DNA from 2 places in the Bacillus sp. z26 genome. Region 1 is predicted to be linked to the other one. Evidence: riboswitches for the same ligand, from Rfam matches in the RefSeq annotation. Region 1 holds a riboswitch; the other holds the start of a gene.
The links. A riboswitch is a leader RNA that binds a small molecule or an ion and turns the genes downstream of it on or off. The one in region 1 is predicted to bind glycine.
Positions count from the first base shown of each region.

Region 1 (7,729 bases):
CATTGTTTGAAATTCAAAAATAGCCTGCAATTCCCCCTGGGAAATCTCTGGTTGATACGGTGTATAAGCGGTATAAAATTCTGATCTTGATATGACATGATCAACGATGATAGGCGTGTAATGGTCATATACTCCAGCACCAAGAAAAGAACTGTTCGTTTTAAGATTGGCATTTTTCTCAGCAAGCTCTGTTAATTCCTTCAGTAAAGATGTTTCGGACTTTGCCTTTTTTATCTTATATTCACCTTTAAATCTTACTTTTTCAGGGATATCAGAAAATAAATCATCAATTGATTCTACACCAATCGCGTCTAACATCTCATTCTCATCCTGGGCTGTCATTGGTAAGTAACGATGCTTCATTTTTTTACTCCTCCTGCCTGAGTACGTTTATAAAATGGGGTATTGACGATTTGCGCCTTCACTCTTTTTCCTCTGATTTCTATCTCTACTTCCTCATCAAGGACTGCAAATTCAGCTTTGATCAAAATAAGGCCAATATTTTTCTTTAATGTAGGAGATTGCGTTCCCGTAGTCACTTCACCTATTAGTTCATCTTTATCAAAAACCGGATATCCATGTCTGGGAATGCCGCGATCAATCATTTCAATGCCAACAAGCTTCCGAGACGCGCCATTTTCCTTCTGCTCTTTTAATACTTCCAACCCAATAAAATGTTCTTTATCCGTTTTGACAGCGAAACCTATCCCTGCTTCAATTGGTGTAATTGACGGAGAAAGTTCTTGGCCATATAAAGGCAATTTTGCTTCAAAGCGAAGCGTATCTCTTGCCCCGAGACCACAGGGAATTAGACCCCTATCCGTGCCAAAAGCTAAAAGGTTTTTCCATAAATTGACCACATCATCGCTCTTACAATATAATTCAAAACCATCCTCACCTGTGTAGCCTGTTCTGGAAACAAGTACACGAATATCATTAATCATGACATCTTCGCGAAAAGAAAAGAATCCGATACTGTCCAGGTCAACATCCTTTGTAAGCCCCTGTAAAATATCTGCAGCAAGCGGCCCTTGCAAGGCCAATTGCCCCATTTCTTCAGATATATTTCTCAGGTCCACATCTTCACCAGCATATTTTTGCAGCCATTCAAAATCCTTATCTATATTAGAAGCATTCACTACTAATAAATAATCGTCTTCATCTTTTTTATAAATAATTAAGTCATCCACTGTTCCGCCATCTTCATAACACATAGCCGTATACTGCGCACGCCCTGGTTTTAGCTTACTTACATCATTTGTCATCATCTGCTGCAGAAATGGTAAAGAACCAGTTCCCCTAACAGTGAATTCCCCCATATGTGATACGTCAAAGAGGCCTGCTTTTGTACGCACTGCTTCATGCTCCTGTTTAATGCCCGAAAATTGAACAGGCAATTCCCAGCCGCCAAAATCAATTGTTTTTCCACCATATTCTTTGTACACACTGATAAGCGGAGTCTGCTTTAATTCTCCCATCCTTATCCTCCTAAAAATAAAAAGTTTGTTTTATATAGATCCTCTTGCATCTTTATTTAATGATACTGTTTATATGTTCTTACTTTAGAGCACAACTTCTCTCAGCTATTCAGATTGAATGTATTGATAACTAGTAGACAAACATGTGAAAAAGGACAGAAACCTCCCTTATATGGGAAGTCTCTGTCCTGATACCTGAAAGTTTACCGCCGGCATTTGTGTGTGCGTTGGCGTTTCCTCTTGGGTGGCTTTGCAAATAAGAAAGCGCTCTCCAGAGATGCGTCCAGCAAGCGTCTGTTTACCTGAGAGATTCATGGATTTTCCATTTGCTCCTTCGGTGCCGCTATTATACGGTCTCTCCCCTTGCCTTCATTCGCTCATATTCTTATGTAATTTGGTCATACTAAACAAAAAGCAAGAGGTAAGCCATTTTCAAAATAATCTATATATTTATATCCTACCATCTTCAATAATCAGGTGGCAACCATTTCCTTACAGGAACGAATGATAGGAAACTAGATTTTTTTAATTTGACCATACATTTTACTAAAAAGCTTAAATCAAGAAAGTTGGGGGTTGCATTGAGTTTAACACCAAAGATCTATTTCGATGAAGAGTGGGAAAAGGAACTTGAAGAAAAAATTAACGGGGACGGTCCATGGTGCAACTATTCTCTTTTCAAGCTCGGATTGGAAGCTGAAAAGCATAATCTAATTCCGGAATTCAATGGACTCCTCAGTCCAAAACATTTATCTGGATTTACGCCTCTATCCCATCAGCTGGAAGCAGCTACAGAAGTCATTGAAAGGATGAATGGCAAAGCCATACTGGCTGATGAAGTTGGGCTTGGTAAAACGATCGAGGCTGGTCTTATTTTAAAGGAATATATGATTCGCGGGTTAGTAAGCAAAATCCTGATTCTTGTTCCAGCTTCCCTTGTTTCCCAATGGGCAAAAGAGCTGAATCAGAAGTTCCATATTCCGGCTGTCATATATAGAAAAGGATATGGATGGGACTCAGAATGTATCATTACATCTATTGATACCGCGAAACGGGAACCGCATCGCTCAGCCATTTTGGAACAAACCTATGACATTGTCATCATTGATGAAGCTCATAAATTAAAAAACAATAAAACCAAAAACTATGAATTTGTACAAAAAATCCAGAAAAAATTCTGCTTACTGTTAACGGCGACTCCTATTCAAAACAAGCTTGAAGAAATTTTTTATCTTGTTTCATTGCTTAAACCAGGCCATCTGGGGAGCTATGCTAAATTTAACGAACGTTTTTCTGCTAAAAAGCGTTCATTGAAAGATGATGCCTATTTAAAAGAATTGGTGAATATGGTCATGATTCGAAATAAACGACAGGACACCGGAATTGAATGGACCAGCAGAAAAGTGGAAACGATATTTATTGAGTTCACTGAAAAAGAACAATCTCTTTATGATGGTGTTTCTTCATTTAGAAAAGAATTACCTGATGGAATAGGAAGTACATTTTCTACTTTAACTCTGCAACGAGAAGCATGCAGCAGCAGAGAAGCAGTCTACTTTACGCTGAAAAATATGCTGGATCGAAATCCAGATGCCGGACCAAGTTATAAGCAAGCAATACTTAACCTGATTAACCAGGTTGAATTGGTTGATTGCAATTCAAAAGCAAAAAAAGCGCTTGAATTGATTCATTCCATTAAAGATAAGGTCATTATTTTCACCGAGTATAGAGCCACTCAATTATATTTACAGTGGTTTCTTAAGCAAAATGGAATCACTTCTGTTCCATTCCGTGGTGGGTTTAAACGCAGTAAGAAAGACTGGATGAAAGAACTATTTGAAAAACAAGCACAAGTCTTAATAGCTACAGAAGCAGGTGGAGAAGGAATTAATCTGCAATTTTGCCATCATATTATTAACTTTGATTTACCTTGGAATCCGATGCGCCTGGAACAAAGAATTGGCCGAATACACAGACTTGGACAAACAGAAGATGTCCGCATTTATAATTTCGCCACCAAGAATACCATTGAAGAACATATTATGAAAATCCTATATGAAAAAATCCGTTTATTTGAACGAGTTGTTGGAGAACTTGATGATATTCTAACCAGACTGGAGGTTAAGAATCTTGATGAACATCTAACTGACATCGTCAGCAAATCAAAAACAGAAGGTGAGATGAAAATTAAAATGGATAATCTCACTTCCTTAATTCAACTTGCCCAAGACATTAAAAAGGAGATGCCTTCACATGCAGCAACAGGAAATTCATGAGTTTCTCGTTCAATTTTTCACAACCAATCATTGTGAAATCATCAATCAGGGACCAGCCCACCTCACTGTGCAATTGACGATTGATATGGATAAAGAATTAATGAACCGTCCTTTTTACTGGCATTATCTCGAAAAGATAGGTGGAGTACCCAATCCGATGAGTTTAACTCTTATCCTTGATAAGGAGGCTGCCCCTCCTGATACAAAGGGAGAATTCATTCATTTTGGGTCACCACGCCTTCACCAAATATTTTCATCTGCCCAAAAATTATCTAAGCATATTCGCTTATTTGAGGAAATTAAAGTGACAAGTGGCCAAATGCCTTTATTTCCGTGGCTGGTTGTGAATGTAAATATTTCCTATGAGTGTGATCGAAAAAAGGACTTATTTTGTTCAATCGGATTAAATTTAATCAATGGTATTTTTGCAGAAAATTTTATTGATTCGGTTGACCAACTCACGCTTACACCTAAAATATCTGACTATACATTTACACTGACACCGATCATTCGTTATCAAAGCGGGTTGAATAGACTAAAAACGTATATTCAAAATAAAATCAATCAGGATGACCACGCGTGGGCTGATGATGCCTATGTACGTTGGAATAAAGATCTAAATTTGCTGAACCATTTTTATGAGGATCAAAAAGAAGAGGAAAGTAAAACGTATGAACTAGAAAAAGAGGCATTGCGCATGCAATATGAACCCCGGATCCGTGTCAACATCATAAATGGGGGACTCTTTTATCTTACTGGTAAAGCTATATAAGGGAGAAAAGTGTATAAAAAAGCGGCTATAATAAGACCAGCTATAGTTAATTCTCCAAAAACCATTCTTGTAACTATATATCTCAGGTTGAAAATAGGGTCTAGAAGAATTTCATATACCTGAACGAACCAAATAATAGGAATACACTTGTTTTATAGAATGCAAGTAAACTCAATTATCCAAAAGCCATATTTAAAGGGTGTACCTGTTTTTTGCTTGTTAACGCGAACTCATTGTATCGATATAAAACATAGTTAGGAAAAAGGAGTACATAAAAAACAGTGGATTCGAATTTGAATCCACTGTTTTACTTAAGTAAACACTACTTAAAGAGTCTTCCGTTTAAAGAGCATTCGAATGGATACCGGAATGATTCCAAACCAATGGCTCATGAATGGCTGCCTGTCATCCTTATGATGGCGACGTTGCTCTTTACGTTGTTCCTTTGGCTGTTTCATATACACTAACCATTGAATGGTTAAAAATTTTACATAATCATTTGTTTTCATCACTATTCACCCATCAGCAGTATCTCCACATTTCCTATACTCTATTCATGGACTTCCCAAAGAAATGCTAGTTTACAGTGATTTTCATTAAAATCTCATCGATAATATCTAATGTTGTTTTTCTATCTGTTAGCAAATGAAATTCAGAAGCTTGCTTATACAGATTCATCCTCTTTTGATACAGACGTTCAATCTGTTCATTTTTATCGTTGTTCAATAAGGGCCTTGAAGCATCAGTTTCCAGCCTTTTCATAATTTCAGCAGGACTGGCATCCAGCCAAATGACTGTACCATTTTCGTTCATATATTTTCGGTTGCTCTCCCTTAGGATGATTCCACCGCCTGTTGCGATGATACTATTTTCAGTGGGCAAGGATTGTAATGCCTGCTGTTCTATTTCTCTAAACCCCTCTTCTCCTACTTCATCAAAGAGTTGCGGGATAGACTTTCCAGTACATTCAACCACCCTCTGATCACTGTCATAAAAGGAGCAGTCCAGTTTTTCAGCAAGTGCCATACCCGTAGTCGTTTTCCCCGATCCCATAAATCCAATTAAATAAATGACAGTCATACCATTCCCCCTAACTACCTGTCCAGTTTACAACTTTTCCTGCCGCTGTTGAATAAGTGATGGTTTCCCGTCTCACAGTGTGGTCCGTCTGAATAACAAGTGAGATTTGATAGAAACCATTCTCAAGTGGCTTTATATGATAGGTTATTCTTCCATTATAATAAACCCATTCCCCTTTTGTCTCTGGGATATGTCCATCGTCAAGCATTGAGATCGCAGCATTTGTACCCACATCACCTAGATAGGTAGTTTTTAGCCATTCCATTTGGAATTTATGGTACGTTACTTCCTGAGTCATTTTTCCAATCGAATAAAAACACACAACAAATATAACTGAAAAGAATAATAGTGCTACAGGCATAAATATCCCACGCTCATTTTTAAGAAGGTTCATATTTATATCGTTTAAATAGCCGTTTTTCATATTTATCACCATTTATAAACATTACTGTTATCGTCAGTAACTTCTCCTCTTTTTTTAAATGGAAGCTTTTAATATTTTGGAGAACCATTTCATGACCTGACCCATTTACTCTCCTTCTCACCATATTGTAGTAAATCTCATACGTTACCTCTTCTCCTTCTTTATCCAGTAAAAGGACATTGCTTTTTGGGACTTCCAAGTTTCTTGACTTTTGTATTTCCCTCTCCAATTGGCGGATGAAGATATTCCATTCCATTCTGGAGTTGGTATTCACATCTTCATTATGCCAGTCCGTGACGCTTGCAAGCGCACCTGTCATAAACACGGCTAATAAAGAGAATAACCCTAGCGCAAACAGCATCTCAACCATTGTAAATCCATCATTTTTTAGGCAGAATTTCATATACTTTTTGTAACTTATTCTTTGAGTTGCTATACTCCGCAACATAAACGTCCCCTTCAAGATAAAAAGTATAGGTCTTCCCTTCAATATCTGCTTGTCCGCTATATAACGGACGGCCGTTTATTTCATGATCATTCAATTGTTCAAATAACCTATTTAATGCAACTTCCTCCATTCTATAGTCATTCTTTTGTGCCATGCTGACCATATATGCAGGCAGTAATAAGCAGCAGCTTACCATCAGTATTCCAAATGAAATCAGGAGATCCAACATAACATACCCATTCTCTTTATATCTCTGATATATAAAATCTCCCCCTCCCTAATTGAAAAACAAGCTTGTAAATCGTTTTCCCATTTTTATCTGTCAGATTGATTGTTGTCGGCCCTTCGATATTGCCTGATGAAGTGTAGGTGACCGTCACATTACCAACTTTTTTAAACTTTATTGATTCAGCCTTTTGTATCGATAAAATCTTATGGTTCGTGTACGTATAAGCTGAATATTCATTTTGTTCGGTGGCAAATCTAAGTGTGACATATGTTTTATTTTCAAAAGCATAGGCTTGTGCATAGTAAATATCCTTCTGAAGTTGATTCAAGAACACCTTTTGCTCATATGTTTCAAACATCTTAAATGTAATGGTACTTACGACAGTCAGCATTAAAGTTAGACATCCAAGTACCATTAACACCTCTACTAAAGTAAAACCATCTTCATTCCTTTCCATCCTTGTTAATCCTGAAGACTGACAGTTCCATCAGCCGCGATGACGGCGGTTTTCCCCTCCGGACATTTAACATCCTCTTTTAAAAACCCTTCTGAAGTAAGGTTTTCCAAGGACGGCATACTGCCTTCCTTTAATTTATACGCTTGCACTTGTCCCTCAACCATCTTGACATATGCATCGCATCCCTTGCCATTAACTGCTTCCTGATTTTTCATTACATTTGGTACTGTAATAATTAATAAAACAGATATAACCAACATCACAATCAACATTTCAATCAATGTAAATCCTTGTTCATTTTTAATATATTTCATCAAATACACCGTCCTATATCGTATTCATTAATGAAATCATTGGCATTAAGATGGCCAGATAGAGCAGAATTACAAGTATGGCTACAATGCCAAACATTAACGGTTGAACCACCTTTATATATCTTTCTGTCTTCATTTCCATTTCACTTAATAGCATTTTACTGTAGTAAAGCAACTCCTCGCCCAGTAAACCGTTTTTTTGCCCGTGGCTGATTACTCTTTCAAAGTCTGTCATAAAGATTTTTATAGTA
Region 1 covers NZ_JBZFQM010000001.1:666,935-674,663, forward strand. The annotation lists gene gcvPA (aminomethyl-transferring glycine dehydrogenase subunit GcvPA) at 1-363, opposite strand, end outside; gene gcvT (glycine cleavage system aminomethyltransferase GcvT) at 360-1,478, opposite strand; glycine riboswitch at 1,659-1,756, opposite strand; glycine riboswitch at 1,759-1,851, opposite strand; gene AC4G3K_RS03085 (DEAD/DEAH box helicase) at 2,060-3,754, shown strand; gene AC4G3K_RS03090 (YqhG family protein) at 3,732-4,526, shown strand; gene AC4G3K_RS03095 (YqzE family protein) at 4,853-5,035, opposite strand; gene AC4G3K_RS03100 (shikimate kinase) at 5,103-5,606, opposite strand; gene comGG (competence type IV pilus minor pilin ComGG) at 5,617-6,030, opposite strand; gene comGF (competence type IV pilus minor pilin ComGF) at 5,987-6,478, opposite strand; gene AC4G3K_RS03115 (hypothetical protein) at 6,411-6,707, opposite strand; gene comGD (competence type IV pilus minor pilin ComGD) at 6,724-7,164, opposite strand; gene comGC (competence type IV pilus major pilin ComGC) at 7,170-7,478, opposite strand; gene comGB (competence type IV pilus assembly protein ComGB) at 7,492-7,729, opposite strand, start outside.

Region 2 (7,729 bases), on a different contig from region 1:
TATCGCTAGTCTTAGAGTAAGCTATTTAAAAGCATAAAATTGGAGAGCTATTATTTAACTTATAAAAAATCAAATTAGAAATATACGATTATTTTAAAAAGGACCGACACAATAAACAAACTCAGGAAGTTAGACTTTTCAACTCTGACTTCCTGAGTTTAATAATCAGAGTTATTGTAAGTTCGGAACTGCTCATATTTCATATTTTATAAATTTAACTGATAGTTCAAAATGTATTTAATATAATAATCTGATTATATTAAATTATTCAATATGTATTGCTTTTGTGAATAGACACAATTATAATAAGTATGTGAAACATTGAGCAATCTAATATACATACGGAGGATTGATTGGAATGAAAGCAGCTGTAGTGAGTGCAAAGAATCCTGGTAAAGTGGAAATTGTTGAAAAGGAATTACCTAAATTACAACCTGGTCAAGCTTTAGTTGATGTAGAATATTGCGGAGTATGTCATACAGATTTGCATGTAGCAAAAGGTGATTTTGGTGAAGTTCCGGGAAGAATTCCTGGGCATGAAGGAATCGGTATTGTAAAAGAAATTGCAGACGATGTGACAAGTTTAAAAGTAGGAGATCGTGTCAGCATTGCCTGGTTCTATAAAGGATGCGGAACTTGCGAATACTGTGTGACAGGAAATGAAACCTTCTGCCGCAGCGTACAAAATGCTGGCTTCACAGTTGATGGAGCGATGGCTGAACAATGTATCGTCGATGCGGACTATGCGGTTAAAGTACCTGAAGGGTTAGATCCGGCACAAGCAAGCAGTATTACTTGCGCAGGTGTAACTTGCTACAAAGCGATCAAAGTTTCTGATATTAAACCAGGTCAATGGATTGCTATCTTTGGCTGTGGTGGCTTAGGTAACCTTGCTATCCAATATGCAAAAAATGTATTCAATGCAAAAGTAATTGCGGTGGATATTAATGATGATAAATTGGCATTATCTAAAGAAGTGGGAGCAGACCTTGTATGTAACCCATTAACTGATGGTGATGCAGGTGAGTGGATCCAAGAAAAAGTTGGCGGAGCTCATGCTGCTGTCGTGACAGCTGTTTCCAAAGTTGCCTTTAACCAAGCTGTAAACTCTGTACGTGCCACTGCTAAAGTTGTTGCAGTAGGATTACCTCCTGAAACAATGGATTTGGCTATTGTGAAAACCGTATTGGATGGTATTCAAATCGTTGGATCCTTAGTAGGTACACGTAAAGATTTAGAAGAAGCATTCCAATTTGGAGCAGAGGGCAAAGTAGTGCCAATCGTAGAAACAAGATGCCTGCATGAAGTAAATGATATTTTTGAAGAAATGGAAGCAGGTAAGATCCAAGGCCGTATGGTCATCGATATGCACAAACATGAATAATTCCAATCAATATCCTTTTATACAATAAAATTTTGGCAGCCTTACATTCCATTCATTCGGATGTAAGGCTGCTTTTTTTATACTTTTTATTGGATTTAAGAGGGCTTAGTACATAGAAAACGTATTTAACATCCTGGTTTGATTTTAAGTGAAGAAGTTGTATATGAGGGGGATATCGTTCAAAAAATCACTATTTTTGATATAAATCATGCCATTCTGGAATTTGATTTTAATTCATTTTTAGATACAGTGGATCTCGATCCTTTCACAGCGATTATACCGCAGAATAAGGAGCAACTGGAGATTGATAAATAAAGGAAATAGATCTTTAAACTATTTTAACTGAGTTTGGTATCGTGCCGGGCTCAATTTTCATTAAGTCACTGACTGCTGGTCGTTCATACAGTGTATATGATAAAAAATGCACTCTAATTGTTTGATCATACTTAACAATTAGAGTGCATTATTATTAATGAGCTATTATCTTGATCTCTTCTTTTTCTGAAAGTTATATAAAGCAATCAATAAGATAAACCATAATGGTGTCAACAACATGGATAAACGTGTTTCTGCAGCAAAGAGCATCACGATTAATATGAAAGCAAACATACCGAGTATCACGTAATTTATAACTGGTGTTAATGGAGCTTTAAATGTAGTTGAAGCTCTTAAATCAGGCCTTGTTTTGACATATCTAATATGGGAAATCAAAATAATGCTCCATACCCAAATGAAACAGATAGCGCTGATTGTTGTAACGATTGTAAAAGCCTGCTCTGGTATCAGCTTACTAAGCAGTGCACCTATTGAAACTACAATTGTAGAAGTAAATAATGCATGACTAGGTACATGATGTTTATTTAATTTAGAAAAATTTTCAGGCGCTTCTTTGTTATTGCTTAAATTGTAAAGAATACGGCTGGTTGAGAATAGTCCGCTGTTTGAAGCAGAGGCTGCAGATGTTAAGACAACAAAGTTAATGATACCCGCTGCCATTGGAATACCGATTAAGGCAAATACCCCCACAAATGGACTGCTTGTTGCACTTAATTGATCCCAAGGGTTTATGCATAAAATTACAAATAAAGCACCTACATAAAACAGCAAGATCCGAACGGGTATTTTGTTGATAGCAGATGGAATGTTCTTTCGCGGATTAGCTGTTTCAGCAGCTGATACACCAATAAGTTCAACTCCTACAAAGGAGAAGACAACCATTTGCAGAGATAGTAAGAATCCCGATATTCCATTCGGGAACATGCCGCCATGATTCCAAAGATTAGAAATAGAAACAGTTCCGCTATCCGTTTCAAAACCAATCACAAGGAGTACAATTCCTATGATAATAAGTGCAACAATAGTGACGACCTTTATAATGGCAAACCAGAATTCTAACTCACCAAAGAGTTTGACGGTCAAAAGATTTAATCCTAAAAGAATCACTAAACAGATGATGGCAGGTACCCATTGTGGGATATCAAACCAGTATTGTGTATATAACCCAACAGCGATAATATCAGCCATGGCCGTCATAATCCAGCAGAACCAATACGTCCATCCAGTTACAAATCCGGCCCAGGGGCCAAGATATTCAGCAGCAAAATCTATGAAGGACGTATAGCCTGAATTGGATAAAAGTAATTCTCCTAAGGCTCTCATCACAAAAAATAAAGCAATCCCTATAATCAAATAAGAAAAAATAATGGAAGGGCCGGCTAAATGTATCGATTTTCCGGAACCTAAAAATAAGCCGGTACCAATAGTACCCCCTATTGCAATTAGTTGTACATGACGATTTTTCAAGTCTCTTTTTAACTCTTGTTTAGCCAAGTTGCATGCCCCCGTTTATTCTTAGATGTCTAAAACAGGCACCTAGTAAAATAGATAATTGTCATACTTTCTCTTTATTTAGATGCAATGTCCCACCTCACGATTGATGATTGGACAATAAAAAAAGAGATTGGTAGTCTCCAATCTCTAAAAGGGCTAGAATAACAAAAATCGTTACCTTTCTGTCCTTTTGCCTGAGATTGTGAATCCTTCGGCGCTGTAAATATACAGTCTCTCCAGAAGCTGCTCCCGCTATAGTTTTATCCACAGCGATCAATGCATGCTATATTAAATTTTTAATAAAATTTCAGAAAAATGATATGACAAAAATGCTATCACTAAATTAATATGTTGTCAAACGTATTGCAGGTAGTTGTTTAATCTGATGAAACCGTGATTATAGAGGATGTTGTAAAGTAAACTTCAAAGGCCATTCCAAAATAAAAACTATGTAAAAATAAAATATAGGTAAATTGCCTTTAAAGCTTTATATAAGGAAAAAAGAAGGGGATGGATTGTGTCTATTAAATAGAATGAGACTTTGTATTACCAAAGGATGAAACGAATTAATTAGATACAAAACAAGGGATTTGAAATCAAAAGAGAATACTACCAGATTCATAGGAAGAGCGGTTGAATACTTTTCTTTTTATGGTTAAGGGAAGGAAGGCATAACAAAAAGACCAAATCAATGAAGATTTGGTCCTTGATATGCTCGTACAAGAACGGAATTACATACTTTTTTAAATCTACAATTCATCCGCAATTCCAAGCAGGATAATACCGAAAATGACAAATGCGATGATCATGTATTGTTTTTTTGTCAGCTTCTCTTTTAGGAAGATTCGTGACAGGATGACTGAAAAGATACTGTAAGATGCAATTAAAGGTGCCGCGATAATGGCATTTCCTGATGACAAGGCAAAAACATAGAAGAATTGCCCAACCGTTTCCAAAATAGCTGCGATACCTTTATCCCGTTCTTTAAATACATGGAAGGATTCCTTCTTGATAAAACGCAGATAGATAAAGGATACAGCTGCGCAGATGAAAAAGGTATATTCATAAGCTAATAACGCTGAATTTTCGCTGATTAATTTTAATTCATCCAGATAGATGGCATCCGCAAAGGTACCAAGCCCATCAATAATACAATATAAAATCGGGAAGATGATGGCCAAAAAACCGATTTGATATTTTTTATCGATATGCTCAGAATTCAGTAGACGTGCTTCATCTTCTGCTCTTTTTTCCAGAACGGCAATTCCGACAATCCCTAGAGTGATGATGATAATCCCGAGTACTTCCAGGATACTCAGCTCATGAGTGAAAAAGATGAAAAGCAGAATACTTGTTACGGCACCTGATGAATTCTGTATCGGTGAAGCGATGGACAATTCAATATAGCGCAAACCAATATATCCAAATGCCATGGATAGGATGTATAAAGCAGATACAGGCAAATATTTAATCATATCCATTGGATTAAACTGTATATCTTTTATAATCATATAGGCAGTTGCATGAATTCCCATTACAAGACCAACCATGATTATAATTTTTATATGGCTGTACTTGTCATTGCTATCTGTTCCTTTTTTGTAAAATAGGTCAGCACCGCCCCAGGCTAATGCTGTTAGAAGTGAAAAAATAAACCACATAATGATTCTCCTTGTTGAAGATTTTCTATATTAGAACTGTTGATGTTTAATAGGCTTGCAGAACTCCGAGTAAGTGACAACCAGGAAAGGTTTGGTTTTCTGAAAGAAACTTGACTGATGTCGCTAAAGGGAGAGGAGTGCTAAGTATTCTTGAACATTAACAGAGTCATAGAGTCAAGAATATAATTTCATACTAAAGCATGTCAAGGCTTTTAAAGATAAAATCGTACCCAATGAATTTGCCTCATTAAGAAAGGGCTTTCTTTTTATTTTTCTCAAATTTTACAATATAATGAAAATGTTAGCAGACGATTTATTAGAGGATGGAAAGATTGAATACATGGGAGGGTGGCATTGGTTAGAATTAGTCTCAATTAATAGATACATAAAAAGAGGAGGGAATAGTAAAATGAATGCAATTACTATAGTGATTGGTTCTATCTGCATCCTTTTAATCGCCTACCGTCTGTATGGGACGTTTATGGCAAACAAAGTTTTGAAGTTATCTGATGATACGCCAACACCAGCAGAAAAATTTGAGGATGGGCAGGACTATGTGCCGACCAATAAATGGGTTGTATTTGGACATCATTTTGCAGCCATTGCTGCTGCCGGACCATTGGTTGGTCCAATTCTGGCAGCTCAGTTTGGTTATTTACCTGGATTGATTTGGTTACTTGTTGGAGCGGTAATCGGAGGAGCTGTTCATGATACAGTTGTTCTTTTTGCCTCTATGCGCCGGGATGGTAAATCATTATCTGAGGTAGCCAAAGAAGAACTTGGACCTGTAGCAGGATTTTGTACGGGCTTGGCCATGCTATTCATTATTACGATTACGATGGCAGGTTTGTCATTGGTTGTACTTGGAGCACTGGAAAGAAACCCATGGGGGACATTTGCAGTAGGGATTACAATACCGATTGCGATGTTAGTGGGAATCTATCATAAGAAAACAGGAAACTTAAAAATTCCTACGACAGTTGGTTTTATCTTAATTATGGCTGCTATTTTCTTTGGACCTCAAATTCAGGGGACGTGGTTGGGCGATTTCTTAACACTTGAAAAAAGCACTCTTGCTATTATTTTACCAGTCTATGCATTTTTCGCCGCAGCTCTTCCTGTTTGGCTATTGCTTGCACCACGTGATTATTTAAGTACATTTATGAAAATTGGCGTTTTCGCCGCACTCATCATTGGCGTATTTATTGTTAACCCTTCTGTTGAGTTCCCGGCCATTATTCCTGACTTCATAAATGGGGGCGGTCCAATTGTGGCCGGTCCGGTTTGGCCGTTTATATCGATTACGATAGCTTGTGGAGCGATCTCGGGATTCCATGCTTTTGTTGGGTCAGGAACCACACCTAAAATGGTTAGCCGTTGGAGGGATATCAAAGGTATAGCTTTTGGTGCAATGTTAGTAGAATGTTTGGTAGCCATTATGGCATTAATTGCAGCTGTTGCTCTTCAGCCTGGCGATTATTTTGCAATTAATTCTACTCCTGAAGTCTATTCTACATTAGGAATGGAAACAGTCCATTTAAATAGATTGGAAGAAGCAGTAGATATGGACTTGGAAGGAAGAACAGGTGGTGCAGTAACCCTTGCTGTCGGTATGACAGAAATCTTTACCAGTGTACCATTCTTCCAAAACCTGGCTTCCTACTTCTATCAATTTGTAATCCTGTTCGAAGCGGTATTTATTTTAACGGCGATTGATTCAGGAACCAGGGTTGCCCGTTATCTCATCCAGGATTTCTTTGGAGACTTTATCAAACCGCTTAAGCGAACAGATTCTGTCGGAGCTAATATTTTTGCTAGTGCACTGGCCTGCTTTATTTGGGGATATCTATTATTCTCTGGAGATATCAGTTCCGTCTGGGCTCTGTTTGGGGTTTCCAACCAATTGATGGCCTCCATAGGATTGATAGTAGGAGCCACCGTTGTTTTGAAAATCGCAGAGAAACGCTGGTATATGCTAACTTGTTTAATTCCATTGGCCTATCTATATGTAACGGTTAATGTCGGGGGATACTGGATGATTAAGAATGTATATTTAAATCCAGATGCCGGTGGATATAATGTCTTAAATGGTATTCTATCTATTATCATGCTTGGATTGGGTCTCGTCATTATGGTGGCTTCCATCATTAAATGGATTAATCTATCCAAAATTCCACAAGCAAAGTTGATCAAGCAATCAGAGAAGGAACTGCATCATCATATGTAAAATTAGAACAGGTAGAGGAACAAATAGTTTTCTCTACCTGTTTTTTTATATGTTTTAAAAGAAATAAATCATTAAAGCGTGGGGGATTTCTGGCAATGCTACATGCTTCTGTATACCAGGAGCACAGCTGATCTTTACATCCAATGGCTTAAGGGTTACTTACACCTCATGATTCATAATCTACTTCAATAATCATTTTTAAGATTACTTCAAGTGATGTATATGCATTACTATATGTATGATATTTTCGTTTCCTATTAAAATACTTTATAATAAGCCTGTTAATCTATTTAAGTGATTGTTCTAAAGAATATAAGGAATAGGATTGGTGAAGCCAATTTATATCTATACGTATGGATGCAGTTCAGAGGATGAACCTCTATGTAAAATGGAATTCAGGGCACTGTTTAATTCGAATCCTGAAAATCTCGTATTTAAAAGTCCAAAAAAAATCAATCCAAGCAGAAGCCCCTTTATCAGGGAAAGAATAGAGATTCTCATTGAAGGGGACAGTTTGGAGACGATTTATCAGAAGGCAGGCGAGTTATCCTTCCCTGATCAGACATTTAAAACGATATTTGTGAAAACGAATGATTTAGAAGATAAAGTAAGCTTCATTCGTCGAAG
Region 2 covers NZ_JBZFQM010000005.1:138,404-146,132, forward strand. The annotation lists gene adhP (alcohol dehydrogenase AdhP) at 359-1,384, shown strand; gene AC4G3K_RS15150 (amino acid permease) at 1,865-3,214, opposite strand; glycine riboswitch at 3,387-3,464, opposite strand; gene AC4G3K_RS15155 (DMT family transporter) at 3,964-4,875, opposite strand; gene AC4G3K_RS15160 (carbon starvation CstA family protein) at 5,285-7,102, shown strand; gene AC4G3K_RS15165 (TRM11 family SAM-dependent methyltransferase) at 7,491-7,729, shown strand, end outside.
Region 2: linked by a shared signal. The riboswitch ahead of AC4G3K_RS15150 (amino acid permease) and the one ahead of gcvT (glycine cleavage system aminomethyltransferase GcvT) in region 1 are both predicted to bind glycine.